Regions from separate parts of the Weizmannia sp. FSL W8-0401 genome, predicted to be linked through region 1. Evidence: riboswitches for the same ligand, from Rfam matches in the RefSeq annotation. Region 1 holds a riboswitch; the other holds the start of a gene.
What was found. Region 1 has a riboswitch for S-adenosylmethionine ahead of NSU00_RS02965 (methionine biosynthesis PLP-dependent protein). Riboswitches for the same ligand answer to the same signal wherever they lie in the genome.

Region 2: linked by a shared signal. The riboswitch ahead of NSU00_RS13475 (YezD family protein) and the one ahead of NSU00_RS02965 (methionine biosynthesis PLP-dependent protein) in region 1 are both predicted to bind S-adenosylmethionine.

Annotation. Positions count from the first base shown of each region.
Region 1 covers NZ_JBBPAG010000001.1:637,160-641,049, reverse strand. Annotated here, with positions in the region: gene NSU00_RS02975 (glycoside hydrolase family 65 protein) at 1-276, shown strand, start outside; gene metC (cystathionine beta-lyase) at 422-1,597, opposite strand; gene NSU00_RS02965 (methionine biosynthesis PLP-dependent protein) at 1,594-2,709, opposite strand; SAM riboswitch class I at 2,787-2,907, opposite strand; gene NSU00_RS02960 (KpsF/GutQ family sugar-phosphate isomerase) at 3,287-3,890, opposite strand, start outside.
Region 2 covers NZ_JBBPAG010000001.1:2,758,086-2,761,975, reverse strand. Annotated here, with positions in the region: gene ssuD (FMNH2-dependent alkanesulfonate monooxygenase) at 1-43, shown strand, start outside; partial or broken gene ssuC (aliphatic sulfonate ABC transporter permease SsuC) at 57-815, shown strand; gene NSU00_RS13485 (ATP-binding cassette domain-containing protein) at 830-1,582, shown strand; gene ssuE (NADPH-dependent FMN reductase) at 1,604-2,143, shown strand; gene NSU00_RS13475 (YezD family protein) at 2,232-2,411, opposite strand; SAM riboswitch class I at 2,528-2,634, opposite strand; gene NSU00_RS13470 (bifunctional GNAT family N-acetyltransferase/carbon-nitrogen hydrolase family protein) at 2,779-3,890, shown strand, end outside.

The DNA.
Region 1 (3,890 bases):
GCCAATATGGGTGGGACATGGCTGTCCATCGTGTACGGATTCGGCGGCGTCCGGATTAAAGAAAACGGGCTTTTCCTGGACCCTGCCATTCCGGAACAATGGGACCGCTATTTATTCCGTCTCACCTACCAAAACCGCAGGCTCCAGGTGGAAGTCACGCGCCATGCGTTCAAAGTGGCATTGCTGGAAGGAGATGCGCTGGACATCCATATCGGCGGCCGGACAGAAACGCTGCAACCAGGCAGGACGGTTACCCGGCCGATTCCCGGATTGTGAATACAGGCGTTTTCATTGCACAAAAAATAGAAAAAAGCAGCGGGCCCCTTTTTACAGTGGTTTCCCGCTGCTTTTTTCGGAACTTCTGAACGAAGCGGGCTTTAACCGGCAACAGTTGGCGTTTCCTGCTGAAGGAATCCGGCTTCTATTTCACTGTTGTGCCAGCTTTCGTGTATGAAAAAGCCTGCTCAAAATCGGCAATCAGATCATCCGGATTTTCGAGGCCAACCGATAAGCGCAACAAGCTGTCGGAGATGCCGCGTTTTCTTCGGTCCTCAGGCGGCATGGCGGCGTGGGACATTTTTGCCGGATAAGACAAAATCGATTCTACAGCACCGAGGCTGACGGCAAAAACCGGGATTTTTACATGGCTGACGAATGCCCGTAGCGCCTCTTCATCTTCCAGTTCAAACGACAATACCGCGCCCGGCCCTTGTGCCTCCAGCTTTTGCAACGCATGCTGCGGATGGTGCCCGAGCCCCGGATAATACACGTTTCGCACAAGCGGATGCGCATCAAGAAAATGTGCAATTTTCACCGCTGATTGCTGTGATTGGAGCAGCCGCACATGCAACGTTTTCAACCCGCGCAAAACGAGCCATGCATCCTGGACGCCGAGTATCGCCCCGAATGAATTTTGCAAAAAGCCGAGGCGCGCTGCCAATGCTTCATCTTTTACAACTGCAAGCCCGGCGACGACATCGCTGTGCCCCGCTAAAAATTTCGTCGCGCTGTGCAGCACGATATCCGCCCCGAGTTCAAGCGGACGCTGCAGGGCAGGCGTTAAAAAGGTGTTGTCGACAAAGGTGAGCGCCCCGGTTGCCTTTGCCAGTTCACTCACCGCCCGGATATCCGTCACTTTTAAAAGCGGGTTTGAAGGGGTTTCTACATAAAAAGCTTTCGTGTTCGGGCGGACGGCCTGCCGCACTTCTTCAAGGTTGGTCATATCCACAAATGTATGTTCAATACCAAGCCGTGTCAGGACTTCCGTCACCATCCGGAACGTGCCGCCGTACACATCCTCGGTGATCACAACATGGTCGCCCGCCGACAAAAGCAGAAACGCCGTTGAAATCGCCGCCATCCCGGAAGCAAACGCGAAACCTTTGGCGCCGCCTTCGAGTTCGGCTATGACATCCTCGAGCGCTTCCCTCGTCGGATTGAGCGAGCGGCTGTAATCGTATTTGCCGAACTGGTCAATGTCCGCCTGGTGGTATGTCGAAGCATGCTGGATCGGCACACTCACCGCACCGGTCGCCGGGTCAATTTTGTGGCTGTTATGTAAAAGCCTTGTTTGAAAAGAATAATCTTCATTTGTCATCGTGTTTGCACCCCTTCGTGAATGTTGGCAAAAGCTTTTTCAATATCTGCAATCAAATCGCGGTCATCTTCAATTCCGACTGAAAAGCGCAAAAGGCAGTTGTCCACGCCTGAGGCAATCCGTTTTTCTTCCGGAATGTCGGCATGCGTCTGTGTAGCCGGGTAAGTGATAAAACTTTCCGTCCCGCCGAGGCTTTCGGCAAATGTAATCAAAGACAGGCCGCGTAAAAACGGGTCAACCCATGATTCTTCTTTTACACGGAAAGAAAGCATCCCGCCGCGGCCCGGATACAGCACATCTTTTACATCCGGATGCGCGCTTAAAAAGGCCGCCACAGCTTTTGCATTCTTTTCGTGTTTTTCCATCCGGAGCGCCAGCGTTTTCATACCGCGCATCAAAAGCCATGAATCAAACGGGCTGAGTGTGGCGCCGGCGCCGTTATGGTACAAGAAAAGCTTGTCGCAAAGTTCAGCGCCCTTTGCCACGATCAGCCCAGCCAGCACGTCGTTATGCCCGCCAAGATATTTCGTTGCGCTGTGGACCACAATATCAGCGCCTTCTTTGATCGGCCGCTGCAAAAGCGGAGTATAAAAAGTATTGTCCACGATCAGCAGGATTCCGTGCCTTTTCGCAATTTCAGCCACAGCGCCGATATCCGTCTGCTGCATGAGGGGGTTTGTCGGCGTTTCAAGAAAAATGGCTTTCGTTTTCGAGGTGATTTCTTTTTCAATATTTTCCGGGTTGCAAGTATTCACGTACTTACAACAAAGCCCCCATTTTTTATACCCCTGCTCAAGCAGGCGGTAGGTACCGCCGTATAAATCATCACTCACAATCCACTCATCGCCGGCCTGGAACAAAGATAAAACAGTGAAAATCGCAGCCATGCCGGAACTGCACGCAAACCCGCGGTCCCCGCCCTCCAGATCCGCAATCGCTTCTTCCAGCAACTGGCGTGTCGGGTTGCCGGTACGGGAATAATCAAAACCGGTCGACTGCCCAATGCCTTCGTGGTGGTAAGCGGTAGAAAAATAAACAGGCGGGTTCACCGCACCTGTCACGCGGTCACTGCGGTTTCCGATCTGTGCAAGTTTTGTTTCTGTACGATACATGATGGACACTCCCTCACTTAAAATCAAAAAGCCTTCTCCAATAAGAAGAAGGCCATTCTTTTCGTGCATGAACCATCTTCTTATCTTTCAAGTTATGGATCCCATAACTTGCAGGACTTAGCACCTTTTCAACGCGTAAAAGCATTGAAGGTTGCTGAGGCTTCATCGGGCCATTCCCTCAACCTCTCTTGATAAGAAAATACGAGTATGAAATTTGCCATAAACACCGCAAAAGCCATTACACAACGGACTTAAAAAATGCTTATGTTCAATTTATCCCCTTTTTTCGGATTCGTCAAGCTTTTTTAAAAAATTTCCAATTTAAATTTTGTTTTTCTTATGGACAATCAATATGGTGAGAAAATAAAACAGCAAAGATGAAAGGAGAAGCGTAATGACCCCGTCTGTAGTATTCGTGACCCTTTTATTTTAATAGGCCACTGAACCATTGTCACCGAAATCTTTGTGTGGTATCCCCGAAAAGAAGCAGACAGCTGCTGTGTAAATATTGGCGGTAAACACCAAAAAAAGCGGTATTCTTTATGAATCCGCTCTGTCCAATATCCTGTTATTTTGCCTATATAGTCTGGATCAAATCCTGAATATGGAGCATGGCAACCGGTTTCTGGGCGGCAACAACCGGCAACACCTTGAAAGCATGGTCTTCCATTATCCGCAATGCTTCCGCTGCCAGCTGATGCTCACTGACGCAAACCGGATATTTTGTATACAAATCTGCTACTTTTTTGTCCAGTACTTCATGGCCGTTTAAAAGCTCACGCCGGATATCGCCGTCCGTTAAAATACCGGCCAGCCGTCCCCGATCATCAATAACTGAAACAGCCCCCGCCCCCGCTTCCGTCATCATAAATAATGCTTCCTTTATGCCGGTGTCCATTCCGGCAACCGGGTTCATGCTTTTCCGTTTAGCCACATGGCCAACCGTGAGAAGCAAACGCCGGCCAAGCGAGCCGCCGGGATGGAAGAGCGCAAAGTTTTCCGGTTTAAAGTCCCTTGCCTTTAAAAGGGCTACCGCGATCGCATCCCCGAGCGCAAGCGTGACGGTGGTTGTAGAAGTCGGCGCAAGGCCGAGTGGGCACGCTTCCTCAACTTCCCCGATATCCATCACCAGATTCGAACGCCGCGCCAGTGTCGACTTGCGTGAACCGGAAATGGCAATC
Region 2 (3,890 bases), 2.1 Mb from region 1:
CGAGATTGTGGCGAACGATGCACTGCCGAAAGTATTAAAGTAAGGAGGCCGGTCTGATGTTGAAAAAACGCGTCATGCCATGGGTGGTGCCGGTTTTCCTGCTGTTTGCCTGGCAGCTTGCAAGTTCGGCCGGCATTTTGCCATCCAATGTGCTCCCAAGCCCTGTTGCCGTTGTAAAAGCGGCTTGGAGCCTCACACAATCCGGGCAGCTTTTCGATTATATCGCCGCCAGCGCAAAACGGGCACTGGTCGGATTTTTGGTTGGCGGCGGAATCGGATTTGGGCTCGGGCTGTTTACCGGGCTGTCCAAAAAAGCGGAGGGCCTGCTCGACAGTACCGTGCAGATGGTCCGGAACGTTCCCCATCTCGCCCTGATTCCGATTGTTATTTTATGGTTCGGGATCGGGGAAGAGGCGAAGCTGTTTCTCGTCGCGCTCGGCACCTTTTTTCCAATCTATTTAAATACGTTTCATGGCATCCGTTCGGTGGACAGAGCGCTGATTGAAATGGGGGGGGTTTACGGGCTGAAAGGGCCGGCGCTTTTTTGGCATATGATCCTGCCGGGGGCGCTTCCTTCCATTTTGGTCGGTGTGCGCTATGCGCTCGGGGTCACATAGGTAACCCTGATTGTGGCCGAAACGATTGCATCCAACTCCGGTATTGGTTATATGGCCATGAACGCCCGCGAGTTCATGCAACTTGACGTTGTCGTTTTGAGCATTGTCTTATATGCCCTTCTTGGAAAACTTTCCGACTGGCTGGCAAAAATCGCGGAACAACGATTGTTAAAGTGGCACCCGTCATATCAAAAATAAAGGAGGAGGAAACGATGACGAATAAGGTGTTTGCTGTGGAAATTGAGGGGCTGGAAAAATCATTCGGCAGCCATCGCGTCCTGCGCCATCTTCATTTGAAAATAAGAAAAGGGGAATTTGTTGCGATTGTCGGAAGGAGCGGATGCGGCAAAAGTACGCTCCTCAGGCTGCTTTCAGGGCTTGAAGCGGCAAGCGGCGGAAAAATTCTTATAAACGGGGCGCCTTTATCCGGCATAAATAGATCGGCGAAAATGATGTTTCAGGACGGCCGCCTGCTCCCGTGGAAAACCGTGCTTCAAAATGTCGGCCTGGGCCTTGCAGGAGACTGGAAGCATGCGGCCCGTGAAATGCTTAGAAAGGTCGGACTGGAAGGGCGTGCGGATGATTGGCCTTCATCCTTATCCGGCGGGCAGAAACAAAGGGTGGCGCTGGCGAGGGCATTAATCCATGAGCCGGACATCCTTCTCCTCGATGAACCGCTTGGGGCGCTTGATGCTTTAACCCGGATTGAAATGCATGCGCTGATCCAGTCTCTTTGGCTCGAAAAACATTTTACAGCCATATTGGTGACGCATGACGTGGAAGAAGCAGTCGCCCTCGCCGATCGGGTAGTGTTAATCGAAGAAGGGGAAATTGCGATGGACTGCCCGGTAAAACTCCCTTATCCGCGGAAAAGGGACCACGCCCTCTTTGCAGCAACGGCCAATCATATTTTAAACCGCATTTTAGGGAGCGGCCACCCGGTTTTGCATGCAATGAAAAATTAAGGAAGAAATGGAGGGATTCATATGGCGGAAAAAATAGTACTGCTGAACGGGAGCCCTTCTGCGTATACGAGATTAAATGGGATCCGTGATTATATCAGGGCCGGGTTAAGGGGGCACGGGTACGAACCGGAGCTCATCAATATCCGGGAACTTCCGGCCGGCGATTTAATGCATGCCCGGCAAAGCCCGCCCATCACCGGGGCATTAGGAAAAGTGGAAGAAGGCGATACGATAATCATTTTGACACCGGTCTATAAAGCGTCTTATTCCGGACTGCTCAAGACGTTTCTGGATCTTTTGCCGCAAAATGGCTTATCCGGCAAACAGGTGCTGCCGCTCGCCATGGGCGGCACATTCGGCCACTTGCTCGCGCTCGATTACGCCTTGAAACCGGTTTTGGCCTCACTCGGGACAACGTGCATCGAAAAAGGGGTGTTTATTCTCGACCAACAAGTGAAAAAGAGGGGTGGTTTTTATGAGCTGGACAGGCAAGCAGCCGACCGCCTGAATGCTGCTTTAAAAACAGCATTTCCGCAAATTTCCATACCGCTGTACTCTTAAACAAATCCGGCATTTGGACGATATCCAAATGCCGGTATTCGTGTAGCACGAACAACGGGAAAAGAGATAACCGGAATGCCGGCGCCCGTCATCCCATCTTTTGCTTGGGAAGTGCCGCTTTTTTCTTTTCCAGTGCAAACCGGACTTTCTCGGTTGTTTCGATCTGTGTGATGTTTCCTTCATGGATCGAAATGACCACTGTTCCAAACTCCAGTTTTTGCAATGATTCCATAATGCGGGCTACTTTCGTTTCATCAATATGAGCCATTTTTCATACCCCCAAAAATAAATTTCGTGTGTGCGTGGTGGTCCGGCCGGCAATGCGGATGATCCAAAAAAGAAAGGCCCCCTTCAAGAAAAGTTAAGAAGAGGGCGAGGCTCCTTAACTTATCTTCCAAGCTTGGCGCTTGCTGGAATTAGCACAGTATTCCCAAAAAGAATCTGTTGCTGAGGTTTCCTCGGGCCAGTCCCTCCCCCTCTCTTGATAAGCTGTATAGAAATAATTTGTTAAAACTATGATAAATAATATTATTCCGATTTGTCAACTTATATTTTCGACATTTCAGCTGCTTTTCGGGCAAAACCGATTCGGATAGGGTATGATAATAGAAAAAGTGTGTTAAGGGTGTGAGATTGTGCCAGAGACAGATGTATCCAAGTTTGAGAAGAAAATCGAGGTGCGGAACATCCGCTTTGAAGACATTGATGATATTATGGCATTGTCGAAAAAATGTTTTCCGGGGATGGAGCCGTGGAAACACGAGCAGCTGGAAAGCCATATCCGGATTTTTCCGGAAGGGCAGTTTTGCGTGGAATACGAAGGGAAAATCGTCGGTTCCTGCTCCAGCTTAATTGTCAATTTCGATGAATACGAAGACCAGCATACATGGGATACGATCACTGCGAACGGCTACATTACCAACCATAATCCGCACGGGCTCAACCTGTACGGCATTGAAGTGATGATCGACCCGGAATACCGGCGCATGAAGTTCGGGCACCGTTTGTATGAGGCACGGAAAGAGCTTTGCCGGAAAATGAACCTTCAAAGCATCATCATTGGCGGCCGGATTCCGAATTACAGCAAATATAAAGACAAAATGACCCCGCGCGAATACGTGGAAGAAGTCGAGATGCACAATATTTATGACCCGGTTCTGTCCTTCCAGCTGCTTGAAGGGTTCCAGATTATGCGGATCAACAGGCAGTATTTGCCGGATGATACAGCATCCGCTTCATTTGCAACGCTTATGGAATGGCATAACGTCGATTATTTGCCGAAGTCCCGCCGTGTCTATCATGCTTCGTTCCCGGTCAGGATTACAGCGATCCAATATATGATGAAAAAAATTGATTCCTTCGATGATTTTGTCAGACAGGTAGAATATTATGTCGATGTGGCCGCGGATTTCGGTTCTGATTTCGCCGTTTTTCCGGAAATTTTCACCACGCAGTTGATGTCCTACCTGGAAGAAAAACGCCCTGACCAGGCAGTGCGCCGGCTTTCCGGGTACACAGACCAATATATTGAACTGTTTACAGAGCTTGCCGTACGCTACAATGTCAACATTATCGGCGGGTCCCATTTTGTGGAAGAAGACGGGGGCATTTACAATGTCGCTTTTTTGTTCCGGCGCGACGGGACGATTGAGAGGCAGACCAAACTCCATATTACGCCAAATGAGCGGAAATGGTGGGGGATCGCGGAAGGAAACGAACTCAATGTATTTGATACGGATTGCGGGAA